DNA from 4 places in the Gudongella sp. DL1XJH-153 genome. Region 3 is predicted to be linked to each of the others. Evidence: riboswitches for the same ligand, from Rfam matches in the RefSeq annotation. Region 3 holds a riboswitch; each other region holds the start of a gene.
The links. A riboswitch is a leader RNA that binds a small molecule or an ion and turns the genes downstream of it on or off. The one in region 3 is predicted to bind cyclic di-GMP.

Region 1: it holds a riboswitch for cyclic di-GMP, as region 3 does, so the genes downstream of both, ACOEN1_RS01045 (transglutaminase-like domain-containing protein) here and ACOEN1_RS03910 (TasA family protein) in region 3, are expected to answer to the same signal.
Region 2: it holds a riboswitch for cyclic di-GMP, as region 3 does, so the genes downstream of both, ACOEN1_RS08210 (DUF7601 domain-containing protein) here and ACOEN1_RS03910 (TasA family protein) in region 3, are expected to answer to the same signal.
Region 4: it holds a riboswitch for cyclic di-GMP, as region 3 does, so the genes downstream of both, ACOEN1_RS12225 (DUF5658 family protein) here and ACOEN1_RS03910 (TasA family protein) in region 3, are expected to answer to the same signal.

The regions. Positions count from the first base shown of each region.
Region 1 covers NZ_JBMEMN010000001.1:195,580-203,845, reverse strand. The annotation lists gene ACOEN1_RS01075 (D-cysteine desulfhydrase family protein) at 1-456, shown strand, start outside; gene ACOEN1_RS01070 (AI-2E family transporter) at 453-1,616, shown strand; gene ACOEN1_RS01065 (nitrous oxide-stimulated promoter family protein) at 1,617-1,937, opposite strand; gene ACOEN1_RS01060 (DNA-3-methyladenine glycosylase family protein) at 2,015-2,623, shown strand; gene ACOEN1_RS01055 (cytoplasmic protein) at 2,643-2,981, shown strand; gene fusA (elongation factor G) at 3,159-5,228, shown strand; cyclic di-GMP riboswitch class I at 5,391-5,464, shown strand; gene ACOEN1_RS01045 (transglutaminase-like domain-containing protein) at 5,479-6,261, shown strand; gene ACOEN1_RS01040 (CtsR family transcriptional regulator) at 6,344-6,799, shown strand; gene ACOEN1_RS01035 (UvrB/UvrC motif-containing protein) at 6,818-7,315, shown strand; gene ACOEN1_RS01030 (protein arginine kinase) at 7,299-8,266, shown strand, end outside.
Region 2 covers NZ_JBMEMN010000018.1:19,446-27,711, forward strand. The annotation lists gene ACOEN1_RS08205 (polysaccharide biosynthesis protein) at 1-724, shown strand, start outside; gene ACOEN1_RS08210 (DUF7601 domain-containing protein) at 748-2,994, opposite strand; cyclic di-GMP riboswitch class I at 3,158-3,244, opposite strand; cyclic di-GMP riboswitch class I at 3,329-3,413, opposite strand; gene ACOEN1_RS08215 (5'-nucleotidase C-terminal domain-containing protein) at 3,561-5,291, shown strand; gene ACOEN1_RS08220 (DUF1659 domain-containing protein) at 5,422-5,643, shown strand; gene ACOEN1_RS08225 (DUF2922 domain-containing protein) at 5,678-5,896, shown strand; gene ACOEN1_RS08230 (YvrJ family protein) at 6,002-6,139, shown strand; gene ACOEN1_RS08235 (S-layer homology domain-containing protein) at 6,192-8,266, opposite strand, start outside.
Region 3 covers NZ_JBMEMN010000005.1:59,919-68,184, reverse strand. The annotation lists gene ACOEN1_RS03920 (SixA phosphatase family protein) at 124-624, shown strand; gene ACOEN1_RS03915 (hypothetical protein) at 863-1,660, opposite strand; gene ACOEN1_RS03910 (TasA family protein) at 1,776-2,456, opposite strand; cyclic di-GMP riboswitch class I at 2,488-2,566, opposite strand; gene ACOEN1_RS03905 (hypothetical protein) at 2,595-3,077, opposite strand; gene ACOEN1_RS03900 (signal peptidase I) at 3,095-3,625, opposite strand; gene ACOEN1_RS03895 (hypothetical protein) at 3,641-5,125, opposite strand; gene ACOEN1_RS03890 (bacterial transcriptional activator domain-containing protein) at 5,299-6,489, opposite strand; gene ACOEN1_RS03885 (phosphodiester glycosidase family protein) at 6,656-8,266, shown strand, end outside.
Region 4 covers NZ_JBMEMN010000043.1:2,153-10,418, forward strand. The annotation lists gene ACOEN1_RS12195 (GspH/FimT family pseudopilin) at 1-367, opposite strand, end outside; gene ACOEN1_RS12200 (S-layer homology domain-containing protein) at 355-2,058, opposite strand; gene ACOEN1_RS12205 (LysM peptidoglycan-binding domain-containing protein) at 2,072-3,553, opposite strand; gene ACOEN1_RS12210 (PilN domain-containing protein) at 3,543-4,103, opposite strand; gene pilM (pilus assembly protein PilM) at 4,100-5,170, opposite strand; gene ACOEN1_RS12220 (prepilin peptidase) at 5,229-5,993, opposite strand; gene ACOEN1_RS12225 (DUF5658 family protein) at 6,241-6,552, opposite strand; cyclic di-GMP riboswitch class II at 6,577-6,659, opposite strand; gene ACOEN1_RS12230 (transposase) at 6,825-7,583, opposite strand.

The DNA.
Region 1 (8,266 bases), on a different contig from region 3:
TTGGGAATTCATTTTGATGCCATCGTTCTGACTGTTGGTTCCGGAGGAACCTTTGCAGGACTCTATGCTGGAAATAGACTGGATGGGGAAAAAAGGGATATCATTGGAATTAATATTTCAGCCAGTGCTGATCATTTTAAGAAAGTTGTTGCAGGCCTTGTTGAGGATATGAAAAGCTACGTGGACATAGGTTTTACTGTAAATCCTAAGGATGTTTCTATAATTGACGGATACCCAGGACTTGGGTATGCAATAAGCCAAGATGTGGAGCTTCAATTCATAAAGAGACTGGCGAGACTTGAGGGAATCATACTCGACCCTGTATATACTGGCAAGGCAATGTATGGTCTTGTCGAGGAAATTAAGAATGGAAACCTGGATAAATATAAAAACATTCTATTTATCCACACCGGAGGCATATTTGGATGGACCCGGGAGGTGAGAGGCAGAATATGAAGATTGAATGGAATGTTAGGTACCTTACAATAGCAGTATACTCCTTTGTAGTAATTTCATTGAGTATTCTTTTTTACCTCATAGCCTCTGATATAACAATATTCAGTGAGAAGGTTTCAGGTTTTTTTGGAACACTGCAGCCAATCATAATAGGTGCTGTAATGGCTTATCTCTTTAACTTTATTCTTGAGATTATCGAGAAGCACATTACAAATCCCCTTATGAAAAAGGATAGAATGCCACGGTTTAAGAATGCCCTGGGTATAATCATTACCTATGCAATAATAGGTACTCTGGTCTATTTGTTCATAATCATAATAATGCCTCAGCTTATATCTTCAGTTGCTAGACTTGTAACACTGGTAACAGATAATTTTGACGATATTTCTTTTTGGGTAATAGATCAGATTGAAAGTCTTCATATCAGAGAGGATTATCTTGAATATATCGTTGAGTGGTGGAATGGAGTACTGGATAATGTATTCGGATTTGTTACAGGGTTGATCCCAGTTATTGGAAGCATTGTTGGAGTTGTACTTGCCAGTGTATGGAACATTGCCATTGGTCTTGTGATTTCCGTCTACCTTCTTTTTGACAAGGACAGGTTCAGAGCATTGGGCAGAAAGGTAACTTACTCAATTTTTCATGGCCCAAGGGCAAACAGGATATTGGAGCTATCTAGAAGGGCAGATACAATTTTCGGAAGGTTTTTAAGCGGGAAAATCCTGGATTCAGTTATTATTGGAATATTGACCTATATCATACTCTTGATTTTCCATATGCCATTCCCAATACTTGTCTCCTTTATAATAGGGATTACAAACATCATCCCGTTCTTTGGACCATTTATCGGAGCGGTTCCATCGGTTTTCATAATAGCAATTGTTTCGCCTATCCAGGCACTTTGGTTTATTGTGATTGTGATCCTGATTCAGCAGTTTGACGGCAATATCCTCGGGCCTAAGATTCTTGGGGACTCTCTTGGAATATCGGCATTCTGGATCTTGTTCTCTTTGCTTATTGCAGGAAAGATGCTGGGCTTTATAGGGTTGATAATCGGAGTTCCATTGTTTGTATTCATATATTCAATTATCAAGGACAATGTTGAGAGAAGGCTTGCCAAGAAAGGCCTTCCGATAGAAACCAAGGATTACTTCTAGTTATTTGTTGTTAAGACTTAAGATTGTATGTCTTAGCATAAGCAAGGGATGGTATAAGATCATCCGTGGTGCTGAGTATTTCATTACGGCTTTGATCATCCCTCGGTGTTTTTCATCATAGCAGTGCACGCTGCAGCTAGAACAGAAGGTTTTTTTCTCAATAAAGGGACAATTGTCTACCTTGCTCAGGCAGTAGTCTGTAAGTTCAAGGTATTGTGTTTTGGTGAAGGAGTTGGAGTTACCCTTATAATAGAGGTCTATCATAAGGGATACAATTTCCTTTTCCCTTTGAATTTTTTCCTGAACAGATAAGGATTTCACTTTACCGGACCTCCTGGTTATTGACTTATATATATTGTAACAAAATTTAATCTTTTGAGAAAGAGTATGGTGAAAGCATGAAATACTTTAATTACGGAGACAAGGAAAAAGAATATTTATCAAATAGGGACCATGTAATGAGGGGGCTTATAGAAAAGTATGGACATATTGAAAGAGAAGTGAATCCAGACCCATTTTCAGCACTGGTTTCCAGTGTTGTCAGTCAGCAGATTTCAACAAAAGCAGCAATTACTGTTGAGAGGAGACTGGTAGAAAAGTCTGGTGGGCTTTCAGCCAATAAATTGAATTGTTTAACACTTGAGGATATTCAGGAATGTGGATTATCCTTCAGAAAAGCAGGGTATATCAAGGGTATAGCAGAAGCTGTAATAGAAGGTCAGATTGACTTTGAGAGTTTGAAGGCACTTTCCGATGAGGAGATAATCCAAACCCTTGTTGGTCTTAAGGGTGTTGGAAAGTGGACCGCGGAGATGATGCTGATATTCTCATTTGGAAGAGAGAATGTTTTGAGCTTTGATGACCTTGGAATAAGACGCGGATTGGAATCAGCTTACGAATTGGCTGAGGTTAAGAAGGAACTGCATCCTTATTTCAGGGAGCTTTTCAGCCCATATGGCACCGTTGCATCCTTGTATCTATGGAAGGAATCCGCAAACAGGCAGTAATTGAAAGGAGCTGGACAATATGAGAAAGATAGCGTTTTTTGCATTTAGAGGTGATGATATGTGCTTTATGCACCTGGTCTTAAATGCCATTGATTTTCACAACAAAGGAGTACCTGTAAAGATAATAATGGAGGGTGAAGCCGTAACTATTATTGAGAAGCTTGAAAAAAGTGAGAATAAACTTTACTTAAAAGCAAAGGATTTGGGATTGTTTGATTGTATTTGCAAGGCTTGCTCAGCCAAACTTGGCGTACTTGAATTCAATGAGACAGTTGGAATACCCTTAAAAGGCAATCTAGAAGGTCATCCTGCAATGGAAGACTACATAAAAGACGGCTACGAAATTATCACGCTTTAAACTAAAAAAAACAAGATGGAGTGCCCCTTTGGGGTGCTTTTTTGTGCCCAAATAATATTTTGATTCTAGAAAAGATTCATGTTATAATGAATAGGTGTAGAATTCAAACTTGTTTGAAAATTGCAGTAATTGAAAAGGTTATCATATCTTTAAAATTCTAGTTAGGGGGAATGTATCTTGAAAGCGTACTCAACGGATAAGATCAGAAACGTAGCCCTTCTTGGGCACAGCAGTAACGGAAAGACCACTTTAACGGAAGCAATGCTATTTGCAACAGGTGTAACTACAAGACAAGGAAAGGTAACAGATGGAAACACAGTTTCAGACTTTGATAAACAAGAAATTGCCAGGAGTGTTTCAATCGGAACAGCTGTAGTTCCTGTAGAATGGAATAATATTAAATTTAATATTCTGGATACCCCCGGATATTTCGACTTTATTGGAGAAATGTACGGAGCGAAGAGAGCAAGCGAAGGTTCAGTGCTTCTTGTTGATGCTTCTTCAGGAATTGAGGTAGGAACTGAAAAAGCATGGAAGAACCTTGAAAAGTACGACACTCCAAGAATTATATTTGTAAATAAAATGGACAAGGAAAACATCAACTTTGACAAGTTGCTTGAAGATTTGATAAGCAAGTTCGGGGACAAAATCGTTCCATTTGCATACCCTACTGTAACAGGTGAGGGATTCAAAGGCTTTGCAAATCTAATAGATGAAGTTGCATATGAATACGAAGGAAAAAATAGAAAAGAAGTTCCCCTAAGCGATGAGCAGAAGGAAAAAGTCAATGAATACAGAGAAATCTTTATGGAAAGGATCGCATTGTCTGAAGAGGAACTTATGGAAAAGTACTTCGAAGGCGAAGCATTTACATCAGAAGAGGTAACAAGGGGAATCAGAGGGAGTGTTTCAAGCGGAGCGCTCGTTCCATTAGTGGTAGGTTGTGCTGAAAAGGCAATCGGAGCTGACTTCCTGCTTGATTTGATACAAAGATATATTCCATCTCCAGCTGATGTTGGAAGTGCTACCGGAACCAAAAATGGACAAGAAATTGTAAGAAGGGTAGATGTAAACGAACCATTCTCAGCCATTGTATTCAAGACAATCGTTGACCCGTTTGTTGGAAAATTGACCTTGTTCAAGGTTGTTTCTGGCAAGCTAACAAAAGATACAGACCTCTACAATTCAACAAAGGAAAAATCCGAGAAGCTTGGAGGGCTGTTCATCCTAAGAGGAAAGAACCAAATTGAGGTTTCTGAAATAATGGCAGGAGATATTGGAGCCACTTCAAAAATGGCATATACTCAAACAGGAGATACCTTGTGCGAGAAATCAGACCAGACACTTTATGAAACAATAAAATATCCTCAACCAACTTTATTTATGGCAGTTGAGCCAAAGAATAAGGGTGACGAGGAAAAAATCGGTACATCCCTTAACAAGATGATTGATGAAGACCCGACATTTGTCATTGAAAGAAACACTGAGACAAAACAGCTGTTGATTGGTGGACAAGGCAATATGCAGCTTACAGTAATCGTCGATAAACTAAAGACCAACTTTGGTGTGGATGTAGTGCTGAAGAGTCCTAAGATTGCATTTAGAGAAACAATAAAAGGATCTTCAACAGTTCAGGGAAAACACAAGAAACAATCTGGCGGAGCCGGACAATACGGTGATGTTCATATGAAATTCGAACCAAGCGAGGAAGAATTCATCTTTGAAGAGCAGATCTTTGGAGGATCAGTTCCAAGAAACTTCTGGCCAGCAGTTGAAAAGGGAGTGAGAGAATCCCTTGAGCAAGGAGTATTGGCAGGATTCCCTGTAGTAAATATTAAAGCTATTCTTTTTGATGGGTCATACCATGATGTAGATTCAAACGAGATGGCATTTAAGATTGCAGCATCAATTGCATTCAAGAAGGGCATGGAAGCAGCCAAACCAATACTTCTTGAGCCTATAGTAAGGGTTGAGGTTTCAATACCTGAGGATTATATGGGCGATGTAATGGGAGACATGAACAAGCGTAGGGGTAGAATTCTTGGAATGGAGCAGCAGGCTGACGGTAGCCAGAAGATAATTGCAGAAGCTCCGCATACTGAAATGTTTGAATACGCAATTGACCTTAGAGCAATGACCCAGGCAAGAGGTAGTTTTACAATGAATTTCACAAGATATGATGAAGTTCCACAAATGATTGCAGATAAAATAATTGCTGAAGCAAAAGCAGAAAAAGAGAATAACTAGCCATCCATTCAGCCCGGTTTTATGCCGGGCTGAAAATTTCTGTAATAATTGAAAAAATAGGGTTTACATAGCATTACATTGTGGTATAATATTTATGAAAACTAAATAGCATTACAAAGAGTATGACAAATACACTAAGGCATTCCCTTTTTGTATGCTGTCAAACGATAAAGGCAAACCTATCGAGAGGTAGGGACGCAAAGCTATAGGGCCTGAAAAGGCAGCCAGCTACCGAAAGGAGAGTTTACAAATGAAGAGGAGAGTTCTGAGCCTTTTATTAGTATTTGTTTTTTTATTTGGGTCAATTGGAATATCAAACGCTGCAGAGAGCTTCGGCGTGACATCAATGGACAATAGTCAACTTAGGATAGATAGCGTAGCATACGGCAGCAATGTTAGAGTCATGGTTGAGAAGGGAACTGAAAAGTACTTCTACAGCATGAACAACACACAGGAACATATCCCTCTGCAACTTGGAGATGGACTATATACTGTTAAGCTTCTAAAAAACATCGAAGGAAACAAATATCAGGTACTTGGAAAATCAGAAATGAACGTTTCACAGTGGAACGAAAATGTATACCTGACTTCAAGTCAACCTGTATACTGGGCTAATCAAAGCCTGATGCCGGTATTGGCCAATGCATTGTTTCATGGTATGGAAACAGACTATCAGAAAGTGGTAAAGGCCTACAACCATATCACAAACAACATAAAATATGATTACGACAAGATTAATTATATAAACAATTCCTACATACCATCAATAGATGATACCATAACAAGTGGTCAGGGAATCTGCTACGATTACTCAGCCCTTTTTGCAGGACTTATGAGATCCCAAGGAATCCCTACCAAGCTTGTCAAGGGATATACTGCAGGAGTAGACGTATACCATGCATGGAATGAAGTCTATGTAAACGGAAGCTGGATGATAATTGACACAACATTTGATGCTGCCTATTACCAAAATGGTATGACAGTAGAGATGGCCAAAAGTGAACTTGATTATCAAAAAGTTAGAGAATATTAGATAATATTAGATTAAGCCTGTTAGGGCTTAATTTTTTTGGGTAAAAGACAAAGAAAGTCAAAGTCAGAAAGAAGGGATATTAATGGCAGGATTAAGCAACATTATTGAAAAATTCCTCAAGGAGTTGATTGAGGAAATGGACGGGGTTGTGGAAATTCAAAGAAATGAGTTGGCAAGCCAGTTTGAATGTGCCCCTTCACAGATAAACTATGTCCTAAGTACAAGATTTACCCCCTACAAGGGTTACTATATTGAGAGTAGAAGAGGCGGCGGTGGGTATATTAGAATAGTAAAAGTAAAGCTCCAGGAGGATATAAATCTGAACAATATCATTCAGAATATCGTTGGGGAGTCGCTTACTGAAAACAAAGCCTATGAAATATTGATTGCTTTGAAGGAAGAAGAAATAATAACCAGCAGGGAGGCTGAGATTATCAAGGCTGCTGTCAGTGACAGAGCATTTAATTGTGGTCCGGGGGACAGGAATGTAATTAGAGCTTCTGTTCTTAGAAATATATTGCTGATTTTGGTTAAATAGATTGGAGTGTGACAGATTATGAAATGTGAATCCTGCAATGAAAGGGAAGCAAAGATTCATTTCACCAGCGTAATAAATGGAGTTATGGAAGAGCATCATCTTTGTGAAGTATGTGCTTCAGGAATTCAGAAGGATCTTCATGAACAATTTCCTCTCCACAAGTTATTTGAAGGAATAGATATAGATACAAAATGTCCGAACTGTGGCTTAAGTTACGAGAAATTTAGATCTACAGGCAAGCTTGGATGCTCCAAGTGCTACGATGCATTCGGCAAGGAACTTGAGAATGTTATAAGAGGAATCCACGGACACACGAAGCATAACGGAAAGATTCCAAAGAGAGGCTATTCAATGATAAGGCATCAGGAAGATATCAATCATTTGGATAAGGAGCTTCACGAAGCCGTCAAGCAGGAGGAGTATGAAAAAGCTGCTGTTCTAAGGGATGAAATCAAGAGAATCAAGAAAGTAATGGATTCAGATAAAAGAGGTGATGAAAATGACCATATGGCTTGATCCGCAGGAGTATGACCCTGTTGTGGTAAGTACTAGGCTTAGGGTTGCAAGGAATATTCGGGAAGAGGTATTTCCATTGTATTCAACCAGGGATCAGTCCCGGGAGACTGCCGATGAGATAATTCAAGCAGTTAAGGAGCAGTTTCCTGAGGGTGAATACGAGTTTCATCGCCTAAGTGAAATGGAAAACAGAGATAGAATAAGATATATGGAAAATCATATAATCAGTCCAGGACTTCTTGAGAATATTGACAAGGGCAGCTTCTTTATGCGAGAAGATGAGAAGGTTACAATAATGATAAATGAAGAGGATCATGTTAGACTTCAGACATTGTTACCAGGTCTCAATCTGATGGGTGGCTGGGAGCTTTGTTCACAGATTGACGACCTTCTTGAAGATAAATTGGATTTTGCATATCATGCTGAATTCGGGTATCTGACTGCTTGTCCAACCAATACAGGTACAGGCTTGAGGGCATCTGTTATGCTGCATCTGCCTGGAGTAACAATGACGGGGCATATTGGCAGTATTTCAAATGCGCTTAGAAAGATCGGGCTTACAATAAGAGGAATATATGGAGAAGGCACCGAGGCGGTTGGTGACCTCTACCAGGTGTCCAATCAGTTGACTCTGGGTGAATCTGAGGAAGAGATAATTGAGAAACTGAACAGAGTTATCCAGCAGTTGATTAAAAGAGAAAAAAGCACAAGGGTATATCTAAACGAAAAGAAGTCTACAGAGATGGAGGACAAGGTCTACAGATCTCTGGGAATTTTGAGAAGTGCAAGAATTCTTTCTTCCAAGGAGGCCATGAAGCATATATCAATGATTAAGCTTGGTTCAGATCTTGAAATTCTTAAGGATTTCAGAGGTAGTGATCTCGTCAGATTAATGATATGGATTAAACCTGGAAATGTTCAGGTTTCTGAAAAAAGAGCAATGGATAAAAA
Region 2 (8,266 bases), on a different contig from region 3:
GGAAGCGATAAAAAACAATGTATTTGGAACATGGAACCTGGCGAGGGCTGCCATCGAATCCGGAGTGGATAGGTTTGTAATGATATCCACTGACAAAGCTGTTAATCCAACAAACATTATGGGTGCCAGCAAGAGATTGTGTGAGATACTAGTTCAATCTATGAACCCACTTTCCAATACAGAATTTGTTGCAGTCAGGTTTGGTAATGTTCTTGGTAGCAATGGAAGTGTAATTCCTCTTTTCAAGAAGCAGATTGAGGCCGGTGGACCTGTCACGGTTACACACCCTGATGTTATAAGATATTTTATGACAATACCTGAAGCTGTTCAGCTTGTATTACAGGCTGGAGCAATGGCAAAAGGTGGGGAGATTTTTGTACTTGATATGGGAGAGCCAGTAAAAATTATGGATCTTGCAGAAGATTTGATAAGACTTTCTGGATTTGAGCCATTTACAGAAATCCCAATTGATATTGTGGGTTTAAGACCCGGAGAAAAACTATTTGAGGAACTTCTTTTGGATGAAGAGGGAATACTTGAGACAAAGAACAACAAGATTTTTGTTGCAAAGCAATCCAAAATTGACTATGAGAAACTAAGCGGAGAACTTAACAGACTGTACGAGGTCATAATCTCGGAATCAGATGAGAAAACCAAGGACTACGTTAAAAAGTTGGTTCCAACCTATGTAGAGACAAATGAAAATGGTGTAAATCCTAGTTAGGATTTACACCATTTTTTTAAGTCTTAGAATCTTTTCTTCTTAAGATAAAGACCAAGTGCCATAAACGCTGCTCCAAATCCTGCAAATACTGTTGGGTCTGAAGCGCCAGTTGCTGGAAGTGTAGCTTGTGGAGTTTCTTCTTCCACTACTTCAACTTCTGGTTCTTGTTCTGGTTCAGGCTGTTGTTCTACAACGATAACTGGTGGTAATTGAGGAGTAGGTTCAGTATCAATGGTCAATACTTCTTCATCGTCATCTTCCTCAGGTTCATCATCGTCGTCTTCTTCCTCATCATCATCGTCGTCATCACGTGGTGGACGAAGTCTGTTTATAAATTCAACTTCCTCTGAGGAGCTTTCAAGGATTTCTGCTTCAACATTATTGTCTGAGAAAAGTCTAAATGCACTGTTTATGCTAACCTCTCTTACTCTGTATAGGCCATCTTCAAGATCTTCGAAGGTTAAGCTTCCATTACCATCAATAAAGCCATCATCAATGGTTACCCAGCCACCTTCACCTTGCACTTGCAGTTCAAAGTAGAATCTAGTACTCCTGCTTATATTATTCCCTGAGCTGTTTTGAACTATCTTAGTTACTTCGATTTCACCAAGCTCTGGTGGAGGAGTATCTTCTTCCCTAACATTGGTGAATATAGCTTCTCCCATATCACCATCATTTTCAAGTTTAGTTTCTTGCTCATTTTCGCTTTCGCTGTGAAGCATATATCCCTCTGGAATATTAATTTCTGTTACCCTATATTCACCTAGAGGCAAACCAGTTAATGTTTCAGATTCTCCACCTTCTAGTAGGACGGTACTTTCATCAATTTCTACCCAGCTGGTTTCCTCATCTTCTTCTACCATCATTTCTATCTTGAATTCAAACTCGGTAGTATCATCATCAATTTCTTCATCATCCTCATCGACCAATATCTTGGAAATTTCGATTGATCCTTGAGGAACTTTCATGTTTTCAAATAGAACTGAATCTTCAGGCTCATTTTCTGTAAGCTCTACTTTAAGTCCATTCTCACCGTTAAGAATGTAGCCTGTTTTTGATTCTTCAGTAACCCTGTACTCACCAAGCGGTAGAACCAAATCTAAGGAGCTTCCTCCTGCTACAACAAACGGACTGTCTTCTAGTTCAACCCACTCTTCTGCATCCTCATCATACATCTCAACGATAAATGAGAATTCTGTAGAGTCGACTATTTCAGATGCTTGACCAGGTGTAACTATTGATTTTATAATTGTCAACATACCATCCGGTATCTTAACATTAGTAAATAAAACTGAATCTGCAGGTTCTTCTTCTGTAAGTTCTACTTCCAGTTCATTTTCACTATCTAGCCTATAGCCAAATTCTGATTCTTCAGTAATTCTATATTTACCAAGTGGCAGATCCAAATCTAAAGAACTGCCTCCAGCTACAGCAAATGGACTGTCTTCTAGTTCAACCCACTCTTTTGCATCCTCATCATACATCTCAACGATAAATGAGAATTCCGTAGAGTCAATTATTTCAGATGCTTGACCAGGTGTTTCTACTGATTTTATAATTCTAAGTGAGCCATCTTCTGGAGTGTCCATTATATTGGTAAATGATACATATTTGCTATCGCCATTATTCTTTAACTCAATCTCAAGTTCGTTGTCAGTATCAAGAGTATAATCACTATCAATGTCAATTTCGGTTACTCTGTACATACCAAGAGAAAGTCCAGTTAAAGTATCTGAATCATTCCCGGTTAGGATAACGGGGCTGTCATCAATTTCCCCCCACTCACCTTCAACCTTCATCTCTACCTTGAACTTGAATTTTGTGTCATCATCTTGTATTACTTCATCATCCTCATCTGTGACGATTTTCTCGATTTCAATTTCTCCTACATACTTTGTATAGAATGTGATATTTGAAAGGTCTGGTTCTCCACTAGGATTGCTTAGGTCGCTGTTGTCAAAGCTTCCTGAGTAAACACCATCATCAAAATAGATTACATCGTTATCTGTTCCACCTTTTATTACTACAGCATAAATAGGATAATCATCACTTTCGAACTCAACTTCTATAGCACTTCCTGTTACTGTAATTCCATTGCTAGATCCTTCTGCTTTCCATGAGTTCCCTTTCCATTCAAACTTTGCTAGTTCAACATAAGGGTCTTCAAGATCCAGATTTCCTCCGCCTTGTACAGCAAAAGATACATGCATGCTTAGTATCATTGATAAAGCTATAAGGAAGGTTAATAGTTTCCTATACTTGCCCATCATCATTCTCACTCCTTTTCTTTTTTTTAGACTCTATGTTTGTGAGTCTATGTAATTGTGCATGCAATTTTCAGCTTTTAATTTCTACTTCTGATTAGTCTAACAACTATTATCCATAAGCTTCATCCCCTTATAATTATCCAAATAAAAAGCCGCTATGAATTAACATAGCAGCTGAACGGCCATACCCAGAACGGGCTTTAGACTTCGAGCTTTGCGCCCCTGGCTTTCGCCAAGTTTGCCTTTGTATGCTGGAGGCTTATAATAAATTTGGTAAATACATCCTAACATTTACAAACATTTCCTCATTAAAATACGAAAAGCTACCATGTTTTCACATAGCAGCTGAACTATCATAGCCTAATAGCTTTAGACTTCCCGCTTTGCGCCCCTGACTTTCACCAGGTTTGCCTTTTTTATGTTCTATCTTAACCTATTTATACCACTATTTTAAATGGCTAAACCACAATAGCATTAAAACATAAATTCAAAAAAGTGGTAAAACGTTGTCATCAGGGGTATATAGTTATTGCGTATTGATAAATAGATAAATTAAAGGAGGAGAGACAATGTTTAGAAACAAAAGAATCATCGGTATGGTAATGTCATTAGTCTTGGTTCTTGGGCTTATGATTATGCCAGCTACAGTATCATTTGCAGCTGGGCATGATACTCTTACAATTGTTCATGTCAATGATGTTCATGGAAGATTGGAAGAAAATGATTATGATGGAACTCTAGGGTATCCAAAAATGAAGACTTTCCTGGATGGACTAAGGGAAGAGGATCCAAATCTTCTATTATTACATGCAGGTGATTCATTCCACGGAACAATCCCAGCGAACCTGACTGAGGGAGAAGCAGTAGTTGACGTTATGAATGCCATGGAGTTTGATGCAATGGTTCCTGGAAACCATGATTTCAACTTTGGCTATGAAAGATTGCTTGAGTTAAAGGCAATGTCAGATTTTGATATTCTTGGAGCAAATGTTGTAAAAGAAGATGGTACATCAGATTTTGATCCATACATGGTTTATGAGATGGAAAATGGTATGAGAGTTGGAGTTTTCGGTTTAGCCACTGAAGAGACAAAAACAAAGTCTCATCCAAATAATACAATGGGTATAGAGTTTGCAGACATTATTGAATCAGGAAATGATGCAGTTGAAGCTCTTGAAGAAATGGAAGTAGATATTATAGTTGCACTTATCCACCTAGGTATCGACGAATCCTCAGTTGACACAGCATATAAGCTGGCAGACAATGTTGAGGGAATAGACCTTATAGTTGATGGTCACAGCCACGATGTAACTGGTGAGGAGAGAAACGGTGCATATATTGTACAGGCTGGAAACTACTTGAACCATATTGGTGTGGTTAAGGTATCCATGGTTGATGGAGAATTAGCATTCGAATCAACCCAGCATCCTTATGAGGAGCTTAAGGAACTTGTGGCTGATGAGTATATAGCTGGAATGATTGCGGAAACAACTGCACCAATTGAAGAAATGCAGCAAGAGGTTGTTGGAAATACTCTTGTTGAGCTTGATGGTGTAAGAGATAATGTAAGAGCAGGTGAAACTAACCTTGGTAACCTTATTACAGATGCTATGATAGTTGCTTCCGGTGCAGATGTTGCACTTACAAATGGTGGAGGAATCAGAGCAAGTATCGATGCTGGAGAAATAACTCTAGGAGAGGTATTGGAAGCATTCCCATTTACCAATGTATTGACTAATATTGAGGTGACTGGAGAAGAACTTATGTTAGCGCTTGAGCATGGAGTGAAGGACTATCCAGCAACAGCAGGACAGTTTCCACATGTTAGCGGAATGAGCTACACCTTTGATCCTAACCAAGAGGTTGGATCAAGGATAGTTTCACTTATGATTGGTGGAGAACCAGTTGTAATGGAAGAAACCTATATGCTGGTAACTAATGACTTCCTTGCTGCAGGTGGAGATGGATACACAATGTTTGAAGGAAAAGAGATCCTTGCTTACTCTGGATTGCTTTCAGAGGTACTTGAAGATTATCTAAGAGCTAATCCTGAAATAAGCCCAGCTGTTGAAGGCAGAATAGTAGCACTTCCTATGACTGAGCCTCCTGCTGAGCCAGAGCCAGCACCAGAGCCAGAGCCGGCACCATCTGAGGATATTGCATATGTAGTTAAGCCAGGAGACTGGTTGTCCAAGATTGGGGCAGCATATGGAGTAGAATGGAGAGTTCTTGCAGAGTATAACAACCTTGCAAATCCAAACTTGATATTCCCAGGACAAGTTATTAATATACCACAATAATAAATTAAAAAGATTAATATGATTAATTTGGGGGAGCCTGGCTCCTCCAAATTTTTTTGTCTTTTTTTAAGATCATATAGGTACATTTTCATCTCTTCTGCAATGTAAGAAGTAGAAGGGAGGTGAGACAATGGCGATAGAGGTTATGGCAGAAAAGAAAACGTTGAAGCTTGAGCTTGATGCTGGAATCGTTGATGGTAGACAAAGGATTTCTTCAAAATCCTACAGCAATGTCAAGCTGGATGCTACTGATGACAACATTCATGTATCCGGAGAGACTCTTGCAGGGCTTCAGAATCTTCCACTGATGAAAGTCAAGAAAGTTGAGGAATCAGTAATTACAAACGTATAGTAATATGGGATTATTTTAAGGAGGAGGTGAAAGGATGGTAACAACAAAACTAGAAATGGATTTTCTGGATGATCAGAACAAGAACTACAGAATCAGCATCAGTGAACCAAGAGCTGATCTTACGGATATGGAAGCAATTGCTGCGATGGATTCGCTGCTTGCAGCAGGTGTGTTCCAGTCTAGAAATGGTGACCTTGTAGGAAAGGTCGGTGCAAGAATAGTAACAACTACGGTGGATGAAATGGTAGTTTAGAAAGAGGGCCTTTGGCCCTTTTTCCATTAATGAGTTACCTGGGGGACGTGAGTTACCGGGGGGACGTACCCCGCGGGCACATTTTTTCAAAGGAGAGTGATAATCTTGGAAGATATTTATTCAAGTGTTGCCAATCTGGGCTTTCCAATTGTTATCTCAGTCTATCTGCTGGTCAGGATAGAAGGGAAACTGGATGAGCTCACAAAGAGCATCACTGAATTGGCGCATGCCATAGCAAAATAGGCAGAAGAAAAGGCAGAATCAATTGATTCTGCCTTACAACATTATTAAGGAACTAAAGGGTGTCGTTGGTTTCTATTGGTGATGACGGCAATACAAGGTTACCTGATAAGTCTCTTATATATGATGGTGAATCAATTACTCTTACTGCATATTCAGATTCAACTGATGTACTCTTAGGTGAAATAATAAGTGTATCAGGATAACTTGAATCCAAAGTTGTTGCATACTCATCTTCACTTAAGACCTTGTTGTCTGCAAGTCTTGTAACTTCAATGTCCCTTCTGTAAAGGCTAGCACCGTCATCCTCAAGATCCTCGCTAAATTCAATCTCCAGATTGCCGTTTCTGATGTCAACCCTTTTGCTTACTAGCATCGGAGCAACTTCATCATGAACGTCGAAGCCACCGTATGCAACACCAGTGTCAATGGATGTTCTAATGTTATTCCTTCGTACAATTGAAGCATCCCCATCCTCTATGGTAGTAACTGATTCGCCAAGTATTATAGTAACAACATTTGTTCCATCAGCTATGACTCTTGAAACATCTATACCATCAAAGTCAAAGTCAGTAACCGCTGCTTCGATGATGGGCATGTTGAATTTCACTTTAACAACCTCTGGTTCAGTAAGAACTGCCTGCTTTCCAGGAATCGAGCTGTAGAAATCTACAACATTCGCTTCACCAGTGGAGCTTTCATCAAATTCCAAACTCAATAGCAGTGGGTTAGTAAGATTTCCAGAAACGCTTCTAAGGCCAACAACTTCAAGTTTGGTTAGGTTATCTTCCATCCCAACCATTGTATCTTTTCCAGAAATAGTATCTGGAAGAGTAAGGGTTAGAGTGTTTCCTGCATCATCAAGATATATATTTGTTCCTGAAGATAGTGGAAGCTCTGATCCATCGAATGTCATCACATAGTTGGATGTGTAGCTTGCACTTTGTCTGTCCATTTCCTTGTCAAACTCCATTACGATAATATTGCCATATCCTGTGTAGTTAAGGAGTCTTGGTCTTTCCAGATCCTTCATTTCAAGAGTGGTTCTGTAATCCTTGATTGTCGTACCCGATAAGTCCTTTACTCCTGATATGTCCAGTCTTAAATCTCCTGCCGGAAGCGTTGTATAGAGTTCGAGTGTAAACTCTCTGCCTTCTCCGGTTACCTGTCTGATAAATATGTTCCTGCCGCTTGAATCTCTCAAACTGTAATATGAGGTATCATTAGCTTTTACATTCTTATTGTATGTTACCCTGATTGTTTTTCCATCCTCTGATACTATTGCACTTAAGACCTCGGGATCTCTGGTTTCATCCTTTGGAGTAAGTTTGAATTCCTTTATTTCCATCATATTGCCCCAATAGTCTGCAAAAGTGTTGACATAGAGGGAAATTTCCTTTGTAGGAAATGGCTGTTTTTCAAACAATCCCACTACCTTGTTTCCGTCAATTATAATTTCATCTGCATAGTTTATACTGGTGCCTTCCCTTTGGAATATATTGCTTCCCTGTGTTGCGGAAGGATCAATATCCTCTGAGAATACCAGTGTAACTCTTTCTGTTGTAACGTTTATACTGTCAACTGCAGGAGCAACTTTATCCCTGTCAACTTTAAACTGTCTGTAATCAACATTCATTCTCTTTCCTGAATAATCTTCCAGCCCGGAAGTCTCAATGGAATATGTTCCTGACTGAAGAACTGTACTGGTTGAACTGTAGCTTAAGGTTATGTGGTTATCCTCTAGTACAGGATTTCCAAGAGTGTTTGTCTGATTGAAGCTGAAGTTATTCATAGTTGGTATTGTTCTTATTGGCTCCGAGAAATATATTCTTATTCCCTTGTAACCAAGTACATCAATGCCTGTTACTCTAGGTGCGTCATCATCAGATGCACCAAATGCTTCGTTTATATCAATGGCTTCTCCTGATTCTGAAAGGATATTTGCAGCCTTGATTGTGTATTGGTTATTATCAGTCATTGTTCCATTAAGTACCAAGACGATTGTTCTGTCACTGTCTTCAAACCTTACATTGTTGATTGTACCTGCGCTTGTTGAATAATTGTAGGTTGATGATGCAAGTGTTGTATCAACTGCCTTGTTGAATTTGAGTTTAATCTCCTTAAGATTGT
Region 3 (8,266 bases):
GGGTTTTAAGAGTGATATTAGGCTATCTGAAAGATGAGCTAATGAAATAATATTTTGCAGATCTTTATAAGAAATTGAGTAATATGCCTAATTAAAACATTACTAAAAAAGGAGGATACAAGAATGAGTAAATATCTTATACTTTATAGACATGGAATTGCAGAGGATAAAGAATCTGCTGAAGAGGATGATTTAAGAGCACTTTCTCCTCGAGGGAAAGTTCTATTAAAGAAAAGTGTCGCAGGCTTCAAAACAATGATCGATAATTATGAAACTTTGAAAATTTATTCCAGCCCTACGGTTAGAGCAAAAGAAACGGCTGAAATGTTAGCGGAGGAATTAGATCTTGATGAGCCAACTTACCTGGAGTTTCTTGCTACAGGTAGTGGTGTCAGTAGACTTAGAGAGCTTGTGGAAGAAATTGAACCTGGTGAAGCTGCAATTGTGGTTGGGCAACAACCCTACCTTTCATTATGGAGTCAGGAAATTTCTGGTACTTTTCTTCGCTTCAAAAAGGGAACCGCAGCCTGCTTTAAATTCCCTGATGAAGAGTTAGGAGAAAGCAAGGTTGAACTAAGATGGTATCTGCAGACTCGTGACTTTGTGAAAATTGCCGATAAATAACAATTATGGAAACGATGAATTTAAACCTTTCATCGTTTCTTTTTTTTTGACATTTGGAGATTTAGATCAAAATATGACTTTGAAAAAGCAAAAAGGAAAAATCAAAAAGAACCGTCCCGAATGATTTCCGAATGATTTGATTTCAAAAATACAACCTTGTAATCTCATAAATTACAAGGTTGTCATTTCTAGTGTTTTATTATTTAAACCACTCTACTTATACATCCGGATAATTGTCTTATTCTCTATTTTTTATCCTAATCCCTAAACCTAAAAACAAGCTACCTGCGAGATAATATAGAACTGCTGGTATTGCTCCAGTTCTAGGTAGAATCGGAATCATAAGAGGAATCTCCTCCTGGGCTTCAATGATTTCAGGCTGTTCAAGCACTGGAAATGCCTTTGGAACTTCTTCGCTTATTTCCAAAATTTCTTCAGGCTCTTCAGGATTATCCGGTCTGTCTTGCCTATCAGGCCTGTCAGTGTCTTCTGACTCATTTGAATCAGTTGGAGGGTTATCTGGTTTGTGCTCCGCTATGAAAACCCATCTAACCTCTACAGATTTACCCTGGAACTCGTTTCCTGTTTCAGCTCCTGGTAGGTAAACAGTTGCCTTTAACTCCTTGTCGTCACCTGGATACAAGAAACCGAGACTAATATTCGATTGTGCAAAATCTGCCATTGATCCATTATATATTTCATCACCGTCATACTGTATTGTTAAAACCATTTGCTTGAAGAGGTCTGCTTCACCTTGAGATGGTGCTTTACTTACCCTCTCTGTTCTCATAAACAGCTGAAACCTGTACTCCAAAGAGTTATATATATCTATCTTGGCTTCGTTTGTATCACCTGGATTCATATTTGTTAGATTGAATAGGCTCGTACCACTTGGATCCACTTCTAGACCAATATTGTTGCCTATTATCTTGAGGTTCTCTGCATAGGAGGGGTTTATTCCAAATGTTGTCATGGCTCCCATTATCAATGCGAATACACCCAGAAACATCATGGATTTTGATAGAAACCTTTTCATTTAGACCCCTCCCTCTGCTTAGTGTAACTCTTTTACTTGCATAAAGGCGGTTGGACCGCCTTTATGCAAGTATTGCTTTGATATTTCGATTCCTACAACTTAGTATGCATGTGACTTATCTTACTACTTCTTCAATTACATCGGCTATTTCTACAGCACTATCTTCACCTATTGGAGCTGCTTCAGTTTCCAATATAGCTGCCATTTCAGCTTCTGTAGCTTCTGAAACTAGACCTTCTGCTACTTCATCTGATCTTACGATAGGATAATATACTTTAACTCCCCAACCATTTAGCCATGGTGCATGATTGGATGCTTGAATACCTTCTGCCATTACCTTGATGTCAAATCCCTTTCCTTGGTAAGTGTTGTCCATTAATGGTCCACTGAAACAAATCTTATTCCATGCAAACAAACCGGTAGTACTTTGACCAGGATTCAACACTTTTTTGTAAACAAAGTATCCATTTTTCTCGAACCAGTCAGAACCAATTGAAGACATTACGGGAGCAAGACTTAATCCACCTTCAAATGCCATGTCCTTCTTGATTCTAACTACCGCTCTTTTAGTTCCTAAATTCTTTACATACACTTCCTTGAAGTAGCAGTCACCTGGGTTAACATTTTGTGCCATATCTGGACAGAATCTGTCTATTAATACAATGTCCAGTGTTCCAGCTTTGAATTTGTTGATTTTTAGTGGTGTGTTATCAGTGAACCAAGCAAATGTTCCACCTGCAATAAGTAATACCACCAACAACATACTGGTTATAAAAACCACATTACGTCTTTTCACTTTTCTCTCCTCCTTTTAATTAAATTATGGTTGCCGCAGCCAGGCTGCCATGACATAGAGGCCCTTTAGCTTTGCGTCCTCAACTTTCGCTGAGTTTGCTAAACGTTATATATTAACGGAATCCTATTTCAGTCTGGGTTAAAAAGGTAGGCTATCAATGCTCCATACTTCTTTCCAGGCCTCGTTCGTAGTTTGGACTCCTTCTGCAACAACTTTAAGTGTCAAGATTGCGCCTTCATATTCAGGTGTTAATTCACCAACAACAATACTTTCGATTAGATCAGTAGTCATCTCACTTACTCCCAATGACCCTTTATAGTAACAGTATCCATCCTTCTCTATCCAATAAGAACCATTTATATCAATATCTACGTTTGACACAGATAAAGTTTGGTTACTCCACTTAGGGATTAGTCTCACTCTTACATAGCAATCACTTAATCCAATATTCTTGACACTGATATTGTCTAAACCATTTTCAATTACCTCTACTTTAATTATCCCCATTTCACCCTTAGTTAAGGAAGCCTCTGGGCTGGATGTAAACCAAGCGAATGTCCCGCCAACTACCATTATTGATATTAACAGTATGGCTGAGAAAATAATTAGTCTGTTTTTCATATACACCCATCCTTTCCTTAAGCCTCTTTTGGTTTTCTTTTGAATATAAGCGGTGTTATCAAAGCTATTATACCGACAGATATAATAAATATAATCCCCTGGGTACTGCTTAAAAACCTAAATGCATACCCAATATATGGTATTGAAATGACAACTATTCCTATGACGTTTTCTCTTTCAACTGGCATTGCATCCTCTGTATTATTTGCATCACCCTGTGTTATAAAGTACTCGTTGTTGGGACCAATTTCCACGACTCTATGTGTCACTCTTGTTCTTGACTCAGCACCATAATAGGTTAATATATCACCCATTTCTATCTGGTCTGGCGTACTTTCATTTACCACAATAAGCGAGTTTGCCTTTAATGCAGGTTCCATACTCCCGCTATCAACAACATATAATCTATTTCCAAATAATGATGGTTCCATCCCCGTCAACCTTGATTGTGCTGTTATCAATATCAGAAACGCCATTACCAGCATGAATATTGCAAACAGTATGTTAGATAATATTTTTAAGGATTTATTTTCTTTCAGCTCTGTCATGGTCATTCCTCCCTTCTACACCGAATCCAGTGGTAACTCTTCTGAATCTTTAGGTTCAGTTATTTCTTCTGGTTGTGCTTGTGTATCAGGTTCTTCAGTTCCTTCATCTAGAAGTTGTGTGTCGACTTCATCCTTTGATTCTTCTAAAGGATCATCAGGGATAATAGCCTCTGGCTCCATATCAATTTGTTGATTGGCCTCTTCCTGTTCTACAAGAGGTTCAGATTCTAGGGTAGGCTCCGATTCTGTGGTTTCATCCTCAGTGATAGTCTCAACTGGGTCAGAAACCACATCTTCAACCGGAGTTGCCTCTGCCGGAACTGTTTCCCCTCCTGGTTGTTCAGTTTCCTGCACTTCGACCAGGACAATTAATGGTTTCATATCTAAATATATTTCATCGCTTCGTATGTCCACATCACTGAACTGAAGCTCCATCTTTCCATAATCAATATCTTCACTGTCAATTTCCATTATATTTATTGTTTGAGAATCAGAGTCAGAGAACCATCCAGTGTTCTCAAGGATATACTCAACCGATACCTCTCCATTGAGACTGCTGGTGGTAAGGCTGATTATTTCCTCAGAGTTAACCAATCTGAAATTCATAGACTCGAGCGGTGTAATCTTATACTCACCAATAAAAAGATTCCTTAAGGTAACAGTATCTGATTCTCCCAGCTCAACGTAACTCATAAAATTGTCTGGTCCTTCGATAAGTACTGTGAATTCCTGATTCGAAACAGCTTCCCCCTTGACACTATTTGTTATGGTAATTGAACCTCTAGGTATTTCAACCGAAACAACAAATCCAACTTTTCCACTGAATCTTTCACCATCACAAACTGCAGAAATATCTACAGTATTTCCAATGCTTTCCAACCTGTTGTAGTCATCTATTCTATATTTTCCTGTAATAACAACCCTATTACCTGCTTCAAGATAACCGATTTTCTCATTCACACCCATATCATCCGATACATCTAAGTCCTCTATTGGATCAGTACCATTGTTCTCAATTGATATGTCATACTGAACAAGGTCTCCATTCGTATAATTCTCTCTGTCGGGTTCAACACCTATATTTAAAGATATATATCGCGGTATGGTTTCTTCTACAAATACAGGTTCAAGGATCGTTGGCTCCAGAATTGTTGGTTCTCCTACGATCGCATCCTCTACTACTGGTTCCTCTACTACTGGTTCTTCTGCTACCGGTTCTTCCACTACTGGATCTTCTGTTACCGGATCTTCTGTTACCGGTTCTTCCACTACCGGTTCTTCCACTATCGGTTCTTCCACTACTGGTTCTTCCACTACTGGTTCTTCCACTACTGGTTCTTCCACTACTGGTTCTTCCACTACTGGTTCTTCCACTACCGGTTCTTCTACTACCGGTTCTTCTGTTACTGATAGCTCTTCTCCAAAAGAAACTGTCCCCATGGAAATGATCATGGAAAGCGTAACAACAATTACTGTTATCATTTTGATTTTTCTTCTCATGAAAACCGCTCCTTTCATGTGTAACTATTTTGTAACTTTTGTTGTCACTGGATATATACCTACATGGATGTCAACTCGATTACATCTTAATTACATCTTAATTTCACGAATCAATCATAAAAAAAAAACCCTGGAATATCTAGATTCCAAGGTTCCCACTATGTAAAACTTTTTTATATTTTTCTTAGTTTAATGTTTAAGGCTATATTTTCATTGCTGATAACATTCTGAAAGCAGTTTTGAATTCTTTCAATTACACACTTAATATCGCACTCGCCGGATGCTTTTAATAGTATCAGCGCCTGGTTACAGTTCCATTGAGCAAGAACATCCCCTTTCCTGAGATTGTATTGCATAGAATTGATTAATTGCCTTGTATTCTCTTCAAAATTATTCCCATCATTTCTGACCACCCCGAAATGATCAAGTGTAAGAATCCCTAGAAAGACATCCCATTTTTCTCTTTCCAGCAAAGACTTTTCGTAATTATATATAAATTCAAACTGTTTCATATCACAAACCAATGCACTACCTCGATCATTATTGAGATGCAAATCATTGCTTAAGGAATCCATGTGAATAATTGAGTTGTGATTATTGTGGTTATTGTGGTTGTTGTTTATCTTAACTCTCTTGTAGAAATCTTTCATCCTATCACTTGGGGATTCGCCAAGTTCCCTATAGAGTCTTGTGGTACAGTAGCTATAATGATTGATTGCAGATTTGTTTTCTCCCAAAGCTTCCAGGGCTTCCATATAGTAAATATGTAATATCTCTTCATAAGGCTTGTATATAATTGCTTCTTCACATATTGTTAAAACTCTATTGAACAACCTGTTGTTCATAAGATACTGAAGATACTTTGTAAGGTTTTTAATATATAATCTGTCAAACCTGTTCCTTACGGGAATCAACCATTCCTGGTCCCCAAGCTCCCCTAAGTAGCGTCCTTTGTATAACCTTACTATCTCTTCACAATTGTCATATTGTTCGGCAGTCCCTTGAATTTCTTCTCTTTGAATGCATTTCTGCATATAGATAAAATCCACAAAACAGTCAATGCTCAATTTAAATATGTAATAACCATCAATAAAATCTATACTAAAAAAGGGCACAACTCCGTAGGTCTCCAAAGGGAACATTCCCCTGACCCTGGAAATCTGTGTCCTAAGTGCATTAAGTGGCTCCGCATATTCATCCTGCGATAAATCTTCAATAATATCTTCGGGAAGCAGTTTTTTTCCTTCAAACGTTAGTAGATACTTGAATAATTTTATTAACCTATGTTTGCTACCTATGGATTGCAAAATCGATACGTCATTGAATCGAATGTCGAAATTACCCAAGGTATATATTTCGACCATGTCCAGGCACCTCTGACTATATTTTACCCTGTGTTTTGTTCAATAAACATGGTCCCGAAATTGTTTAGATAATAATACTTAATACATTCGTAACAGGATTGTAACCTACCACTACCTTCCTCACTATATAATAGAGCTAATGATGCATAAAGGAGAGGAGACATACATGAAGATTAAAAACATTATTGCTTTAGGCTTAATTACAATATCAGTAACACTTTCAAATCCTGCAGCGGATGCAACTGCAATGCCTACAACCATTCACGAAAAGATCCAAACAACACCCGTCTCATCAGGTGTGGTCCATGAAAGAATCGAAAGATTTACACTAGGTGGCTGGTACAATATCAATGTACTGAGAATTGACCTGAATGATCAATATACATCGCTGGGTTCCTTATACCACCGGGATGGTCTTTCATCAAGAACTACTGTTAGAGGGCTGGTTGAACAAAGAAATGCTGTTGCCGGTATTAATGGTGACTTCTACAATGCAAACCCAATACCATCATCACTGGGAGTTCTTGTGGATAATGGAAGAGTATTATCTTCACCAAATAATCTGCCAACATTCTTTACTACTAGAGACAACACGGCATATATTGACTATTTCAACAAGAACATGACAATCACTAATTACAATACAGGTAATGTACTTAACATTGATACTGTCAATAAGCTCCATGCTGAATTTATTACCATCACTCTGCTGAATTCAGACTGGGGAACGAAATCCATTGGTGCAAGATTCAGAAATGATCTTCACGAGGTTCTTGTCGTTGATGGAATGGTTATGGAAAGAAGAACTGGTGGAGATGCTTTTGACATCCCTGTATCTGATAACTCATATGTACTATCTTCAAAAAGCTCAAATCTTCTCCTTTTCAATCCTGGAGATAAAGTCCAAACGGATATCAACATATCACCGGATATGGAGTCCATTAGATTTGCCATCGGTTCAGGAAGCATAGTCCTAAGGGACGGGCAGGTAACAAATACCGATTTAAATATCTCGGGAAATCAACCAAGAACGGGTCTTGGCATATCCAGAGATCAAAAGGAAGTTATTATGGTAACTGTTGATGGACGCGACACCTACTTCAAGGGAACCACTCAGGAAACTCTGGGAAACCTGATGATGGAACTTGGAGCTTATAACGGAGTTAACCTTGATGGTGGTGGTTCAACCGCTATGGCCATCAAACCCATCAATCAGGCCGTAGCTGAATTTGTCAATAAACCTACAGAACAAAGAAATGTAGTAAATGGAATCGGAGTATTCTCAACAGCGCCAAAAGGTGATATTGAGAGAATGGTTCTAGCTGTCAATTCAGAGTACGTATTCTCAGGCAGCACGACTAATTTGAAAATTCAAGGATATGATAAAAACAACAACCTTTACACAATCGATCCAGCCACTGCACAATGGTCCGTATCAAATGGCATTGGTAAGGTTGATGGAAGTACCTTCAAAGGAGTTTCACCAGGAAATGGAGAGATTAATGTCACTTATTACGGGGTTAATGCAACTGCTTCCATTAGGGTCTTGAATCCTCCTGTAGAAATAAGAACTGATCTTGAAAGCATATCTCTTTCCCCAGGCGGAACAAGAACTATCGGTTCGATTATTGGGGTTGATGAAATCGGCCGCGAGGGTAAGCTGGAAATGTCACAGGTAAGCTTTAGAACAATCGGAGATGTTGGAACAGTAAAGGACGGAGTTTTTCTAGCATCCTCAAGACCGGCTTCAGGTGCCTTGATAGTGTCTTCTGGAAAT
Region 4 (8,266 bases), on a different contig from region 3:
TATTTGAGTTTCCAACCCTACCTGTCCCGTTGAATCTAAACCCGGACGTCCCGGCATAAAATATCCTTAGACCTGACTTTAGCTTATGTACTTTTATTTTTTCGCTTTCACTATATTGAATGATATATTGATTTCCATCCACATAAAAGGATACGTCGATCAATCTGTTCTCAAGAATCGCCTTGTTTCTTGCTTGCCTTAAGTCCTTCTCAATCATCCTCAGTTCCTGTCTTTCATTAAGATTTCTAATAATAGCTGAATTGGGCAGTGTAATAGCGAGAAGCAAAGCAAAAAGGGCTACAACAACGATCAATTCGATCAGTGTGTAGCCCTTTTTGAAACTGTTCCTATCTATCAATAGCGCCATTGATTAAGAACATAAAGCATGAAAGCCACCTCTGCCCTGGTGATCTTGTTATTTATATTGTCTAGACCTGGTGACCTGTAGGCCTTTTCATACATCATCTGTGTAGCGATGGTATTCCATCTGAAACCATAGCTATTCATGACTCTTCCCATAATCAACTCCACTTCATAATATGATATTGGACTGTATGGTCTGAATGTACCGTCAGCATAGCCTATTACATATCCCTTGGAAAGTCCATAGCTGATAATCCTGTCATAGCTGGAAAATTGAGCGTAATCCTTAAAGTGGGTAGCATTGACAATGTAGTTTGGCAGGGTCCAGTTTTCGATTCTGCTCAGAAGAATCAGGAACTCTGCCCTTGTTATACTCTGTGAAGGTCTGAAAGTAGCATCCAAAAGTGTATTTCCAGGGTATCCCATAATGATATTTCTTCTTACCATTGTTTCAATCTCAGGATTAGCCCAGTGGTCCCTAACATCAGTAAGGATTCTTATGTTTTCATCCATAAATACTGCGTATACTCCCTCCCTGTTGGACATTGTGCTAGGAAGTACCTTAGCAGTAATTGCACCATCCTCCACCGTTGAAGGAATATAGTACCATTTTTCATTTACAAGCTTGTATATGCCAGCCTTGTATTTATCTCCGTAATATGGGAAAGCTATTGTTATCTTCTTTTCATCATCCAGAGTGTTAGCAGGATTATCCAGTCTTATTGAATAAATCTCTGAAGCCCTTACATAAGATCCAAATCTGAAATAGCCTGTATTCTGCTGGTTGATTGAGACGTATACCGGCATATAGAAAGTCCCAGGCTCAACACTAATTCCAACAGCATTGTCTACTGTAACAGTATCTCCCACTGCGGGTACAATAATCGATTCAAGGGAATCTATAGATCTTTGTTGATTTAATCTTCTGAACATCTGATTGTAGTTGATTTCATAAGCTTCCTTAAAGCCCTCGATAAATGCATCTTCATATTCATTAGTTCCTAAATCAAGTCTGTATCTGTCAATAATTTCAGAATCCCTTGGCAGATTTCTCTCATAGTTCATTGAGTTTTGTAACAAATAGTCTCTTTCAGCAAATGAATTACCTAAAGCTGCACCTGAAGCTTTTCCGTTATCAAGTCCCTGGCTCATACTTATTCGTGATGGTTCAAATAAAGCTCTTTCATAAGCATTTTCATAGCCTTCTTTAAAACCTGCTATAAATTCTATGATAAACTGATCTTCATAGGACTCATCCATTTTATCAAGATCAAACATACGGCTTATGGTTCTATCACTTGGTAGAGCGTCTTCCCAATCAAAATCATTGTCTTCGTAATAATCCGTTAATGCATAAGTCTCACCTAATCTTTTTCCTAATTCCTCAGCATAATCAACATCCGCTAAACCACCCATAGCAGCTTCATAACCCTTTATAAAGCCTTCTTCAAAGTCCGCATAAGCTTCACCGTTAAGTGTACTGATTTCATCATATGTTTCAGGGTCAGCATCTCTGATATAGTCTCTATAGTCTCTAAATGCACTTCTACCGCTTTCAAATGATGAATCAATCGAATAAAAACTTACTCCTTCGTCATACCCAAAATCATAATCAACCTGGGCTGCATATGCTACTCCTGAAAGAAGGAGAGTCAATACTAAAGTCAATACGATCGCAAACTTTATTCTGTTCATTTTATCTCTCCTCCTATCTCTTCACCAATACTAGTATCTTGCCAACAGGTAAAACATCTCCTGCACTTATATCATTGTTTCTCATTATCTCATTCTTGTATTCAAGTGTTCCATATATATCTCTTGATATTGTTGATACTGAATCACCAGGTTTAACCTCGTAGAAAATTTTGTCTGCTTCCTTGTCAGTGCCTTCATAGGAATAATCAACATGATGAGGATAGATTGCCTCCAACTTGTCAAATACAAGAACTCCGAAGTCATCTCTTCCCTTGGCCATTTCATAATATATATGTGTGATCTTTATTGGGTATTCTGCAACACTGCCAGGAAGACTTATTCTTGATCTTCCCCATCCAAGCCAAGAAATACCTTCGTTGACAGGAATAAACTGTTCATCTCCATCCTGGTTTAGAATTCTTACACCAACCGTGCCCGGTGCATATGAGAAGGAGAAGGTGTGTATGCTAAGGTCAGTCGGTGGATATTTAAGTTCAATATCCTGACTTGTTATATCAACCATTGCCCTGTTCTCTTCCTCTGTTCCAAGAATATTATATTCAAGTCTCAAGGCATACTTTCCATCAAGTGCAATCGTGGTAGGCTCAGCCTGTCCTCTTACCAGCTCATGACTTGGAATAAAGTCGTAGTTTCTCCATTCAAAGCTGTGGAGAATATCACCCTTTACAGTGGTTCCTCCATCCACTCCAGTACCTCCGCCGGAAGTACCTCCTCCAGTAGTCCCATCACCACTTGTGACACCACCATCTGTTCCACCTGATCCAGCCGTACCGCTAGTTCCACCGTTTGCTGTTGCTCCAACAAACCCGTCAAAGCTTGAGAACAGTGTACCCTGATCAGGATTCTCTGCTGTCTGAACATAAATTACATCCTCTTCTTCCATCTCAGCAAGACCCTCAAGGGAATAGACTTTAAGGCTCATGGAGCCTGATAGCTGGTTGTCCGCGCTTCTATCAAGGGAAAGACTATCCACCATCATTCTCCTTGGACTCAACTCAATCGCCCTTACCATTTCCTCTATTCCAGTGTAATCACCGGTGAAGGGAACGGATATTCCCATATTGAATACCTCCATCTCAGATACGTTTTCTGATGAAGGCCTTGAGAAGTTAAGGTCAGCTATTTCCACCTGATCCTCAGGTAAAAGGTCATTTAGCAGATAGATAATCTGAGCCTGGTCAAGAGTTGGGAAGTAGTAGGAAAGAATTTGGTTTCTTTCTCTGTGAAGCAGCTCCCATTCCTTTTTGATGTCGTCCTCTCTTCTTAATGTTGCATTCATTTCCGATATCTTGGTTTCAAGTTCATATTTTTCAACTTGCAATGCCTGTATTTTTTCATCCTGTGGTACCAGAATATACTGGTTCCCAAGATATGCAATTCCTACAATAGCAAGAAGCGTGAGAAGTATCTTTTCGCTTTTTGTAAGGGGTCTGGTTTTAATGCTACTGAATAGTGACTTCAACTTAGTTGACATCTACCAGCACCTCCTCCAATGTAAGATCAAGATTGAATCTATAGTAATTCTCAACTGCAGATATGTTGGACACAAATGATTTCGAGCTCATAGGAAGGTTTTGAAGCCCTTTTGCAAACTCGGCAATCGAATATCTATCTTCAGCAAAGCCTGCAATCCGGATTTCCCTTCCACTAACACTTAAATTAGTAAGGAATACTCCCTCTGGAAGTTTTGAATTTATATCATCTAGAAGACTTTCACCAATGATATCCCTGCCCTGGATATTCTTATCTAGAGCTCTGATTCTCTCAACCTCCTGACGGAATTGATCTGTTTCATCTTCAAATGCCTGAATCTCAGCAACTCTCTTTAGTGTCTGTGGGTCCTCGGCAACTTGTGTCAAGCTGTTTACCTCTTTTTGTAGAGCATTTATCTTAAGCTGATTCATTGCAGCCATTACTCCCAATCCAACGATAACAAGAAAAAGAATTCCATATAGGAAAAGCATCCTGTTGAAGGCGAATGATTTTTTATCTATAAAAGGATCAAAAAAGTTAAGATCTCTCATTTTTTCTTCACCTCTTTCAAACGGATAAGGCCACCAGTTGCATTTGCAAACTGACTCAAGTCACAATCTGCCTTTACTTTTTCCATTGTCTTTAGTCTAGTAACCTCCAGATCAAAGAATTCGTGGAACAGCTTGTCAATTCCATTTACTTTGGATAATCCACCATAAAGAATAACCAGATCTATTTCATTGCTGACTTCCCTTGTCTTGTAATATCTAAATATCATTTCAATCATATCGAGAATACCATAGAGATTATCCCTAAGTGTCTCAGAAAGGATAGCTTCATCATCAAGACCGATATTCTTCTGAGATATATCACTGATCCCATCCATATATTCCAGAATCTGCTGATCCGAAATATGAGGAAGCTTTCTTCTGATTTCTTCAAGAACAAATTCCGTGCCTCTTTCAACCACCCTTGCAACCTTTATAACTCCATCTTCCACTATGGATACGCTGGTTTGTCCGGATCCAATATCAACACAAGCTATATTTTGCAAACCATTGTAAGCGCCGTTTATCTCTCCGCCGTGTTCTATAAGCTTTGCAATGGCATTTCCGTGATAATCCATCACGGCAGGTTTCAGGTTAACATTCCTAAGAAGAGTCAAATGAGCCTGGATTGTCGTTCTTGGTATACCAATAAGAAGAAGAACCAGTTTCTCCACGCCCTCATCCATACGACTTCCAAGTTCAAGATATTTTACAATGTAGTCTTCAGGATTAATAGGTATGTAATCCTCGAGCTGGTAATTTATAATTGCCTCGATTTCCTCTTTTGTTGCCTTGGGAAGACTGATTTCTCGCATTACAACAGAAGATGCATTGAATACACCGTGGGTTTCGAGCTGCGCAACCTTGTTTTCAGACAAACCGCTCCGTAAAAGATAAGTCATCTGATCAAGGTCGGTAATTTCGCCGTCAACATAGAGCCCTTTTGGCAACTCCACACTGAAGCACTTATCCACCACAATTCCTTTGCTGGTATGCTTTCCCTCTACACCTTTTATGCTGTCAGAACCAAAGTCCAGACTAAGGATTTTATTGCTGCCAAAGACACCCATAAGCTTCTCTCCTCTCATGTTCACTTAAATATATAATAAACTAAAATGGAATAATTTACTAGATTAAAATGTTGAAATACCAACTTAAAAGCTCTTCTCCTAAAAAAAGTACCATGAAAAACCCAAGAATGATAAATGGACCAAAGGGTATTGGATCCTTTCTGGACTTAATTTTCGTGGCAAGTAGAAATATTGATATGACAGCACCTAGGATAAATGCAAGGAAGATATTAAGAAATATCAGTCTTACACCCAGAATAAATCCAAGAGCTGCAATAAGTGTGACATCTCCTCCACCCATTCCTCCTCCTGAGAAGAAGACAATCAGAAGAAATATTCCTCCTGCAATAAAGAGTCCTAACAGACTGTCCATCAATGGAAATGGTACTCCATCATAAAAATGCAGCAATGTCTTCTGGAGAATTGAAAGAACAAGAACTGTAATAACCAGTGAATCTGGTATAATCTGGTCCTTAAGATCAATAAAGGCAATTGCAATTAGAATCGATGAAATAAAAGCGAAAAACACAAAATCCAGTTTTGAATTATAGTAGAAAGATAGGAATAAAAGAACGTATATAATTGCATTTGAAGCTTCAACAACTGGATACTGAATACTGATCTTTTCACCACAATAACGGCATTTTCCTTTTAAAAATAGGTAGGAAAACAAAGGAATATTATCATACCATTTAAGATCATGCTCACATGATGTGCAGTGTGATCCAGGCCAAGCAATATTCTCATCCCTTGGTATTCTATATATCAGCACATTTAAAAATGAACCAATTAATAATCCATATATAAATATCAGTAAAACCATATATGACCTCACATATCTCTCAAGAATTTTATATACAAGCAATCATAGTGATATTATACATTAGAATAAGAGAATTGTCACATTATTTAGTAATTTTATATTAGTTTTGGCAACTAAATTGTCAATAATTGTTTATCCTCAATCACTATATGTTTAATCAATTAAAATAAGGATTGCCTACGATAGAAAACGTATACAATCCTTATTATTATAATTTTGGAATACCAAGTAAGACTCTTTAACATTATCACAGATAACTTACAATCAAAAATCTATAGTAAACCATTAAAGAGAAATATCCAAGGAATGGAACCCAAGACAGTTTTGTAATCAGATCACCTATTTTATCCTTATGCTGCCACAGTGCCAATAATACCAATGGAACCAATATTAACTTGACCATAGGAAATTCATAGGTTCCTATCATAGTTGCCATTAGTGGATTAGCCTCATAAAATCCATTGTCCAAGAACTCCAATGTAAGTATATAATCCACCTTATTGAACACACCAATACCGACCAAGTGCCAAAACAATAATCGTTTTTTACTATCAGACATAAAGATCACTCCAATAAAATAACCAGCCATTTAAGCCGGTTACGCCACTGGATCACAACAGTATAGGCGTCCATCTATAACTGTTGTTCATATCCTCTTTAAAATATTTGTCATATATAAGATACCACCAAATATATCCTCTTAAACCCTTCAAGGTGTTAAACATCATTAAGTGTTGGTCTGATCCTATTCTATAATTATTAGCTTATTATTTGATGCCACAAAATAGTTTTTAAACTAAAAATTTCACTTGGGAACGAAAAAGATCCTTGTTATGATCTCTCAACAATGCCTTTGGATATACCTGTTATTCTGGATATTTGTCTTATACTGATACCTTTTGTCATTTTCAATTCCTTTATAAAGCTATTTCTTCTGTTTTTCTCTAACTTCTGCAATTCACTAATATTCCTAATGCCCATATCATTTAGCTTTATTAATACTTCAGTGTCAGTTAAGCTAATATTATCTTCAAATGCTGGAAAACTATCCTCATTGTTTTGAGTCATATATTCAATAAACAGGTCTACAGCTCTGTCCATGTCGGGAGAGAATAAACTTAAGCAAAATTCTGTGTCAACTATTATTGGTTTTTGTATGTATTCTCTATAGCTTGTCCATTTATACTCCAATAGGTCCTTACAAAGTCTAGCCTTTATAGGATTTTGATGAATGTATCTCAAAATCATCAGAAAATAATTATCTGTTTCAACAGGTTGACTCTTAAATCTCTCTTGGAACAAATGCCCGCATCTTTCATACTTCTTGTTGTACCACAATACATAACTTGAACAAATTCTCTTTATTGCATTGGAAATATCATCTTCTAATTCTTGAATAAGAAGATGTACATGATTATCCATCAAACAGTAGCCATATAAAACAAACTTATTTGTATCTACAAAGCGCTTCATTGTAGATAATAACTGAAATCTGTCATCATCAGATTCAAAAATTATCTGTTTATTTATTCCTCTTAACATAACATGATAAAGCCCACTTTCACTTCTTCTACGCGGCCTTCTAGCCATATTATCTCCTCCATCTGATTGTTATATTATTCCATTATATCACTATGTGATTTATTGGACAAACAAAACAGAACGAGTTCTACACACGTGTCCATAATAGTCTCAAAACTTGTATTTTGTAAAAAAAAGCTGCAGCCAAGAATTTTCTCTTGGCTGCAGCTTCTAAATATTCATTTCATTTCGAGACAGTATTCCTGTCCCCTTGTCTTGTCCCTGGTCCTTTTCAATACGGACAGCGGGCTGGGGCTTCGTGTAAAAAAACGCAGATTCAAACGAGGGAATAGGAAAGGAGCTGAAATACATGGTGAAAATTCCAAGAAGCATTAAAGCCGGTCTTGATATAGAGCACTTTGACATCATCCGCGTGATGAGTTTAGGACACTTCTACCCAGTCATCGTAATGAGGGATAAGCGTTCTGAAGCGAGAGACCTCTGGTGCCTTCAGTAGAGAGGCAGTGGCTATTATTTCAAAACCCTAAGGGACATGACCAGCTACTGCACCGAGCGAAAATGGCAAAACCCACTTAGCAGTTAATACCATTTACATCAGGCGAGATGATGATGGACACACATTAATAACCAAATCTGGACGTTCTAGATAACTGTAATGGCAAAACGGATAGACCTGTGGACCCTACATCCCATCTATCCGTTTTTCTTTTTAGACTTTGAACTTATCCAGA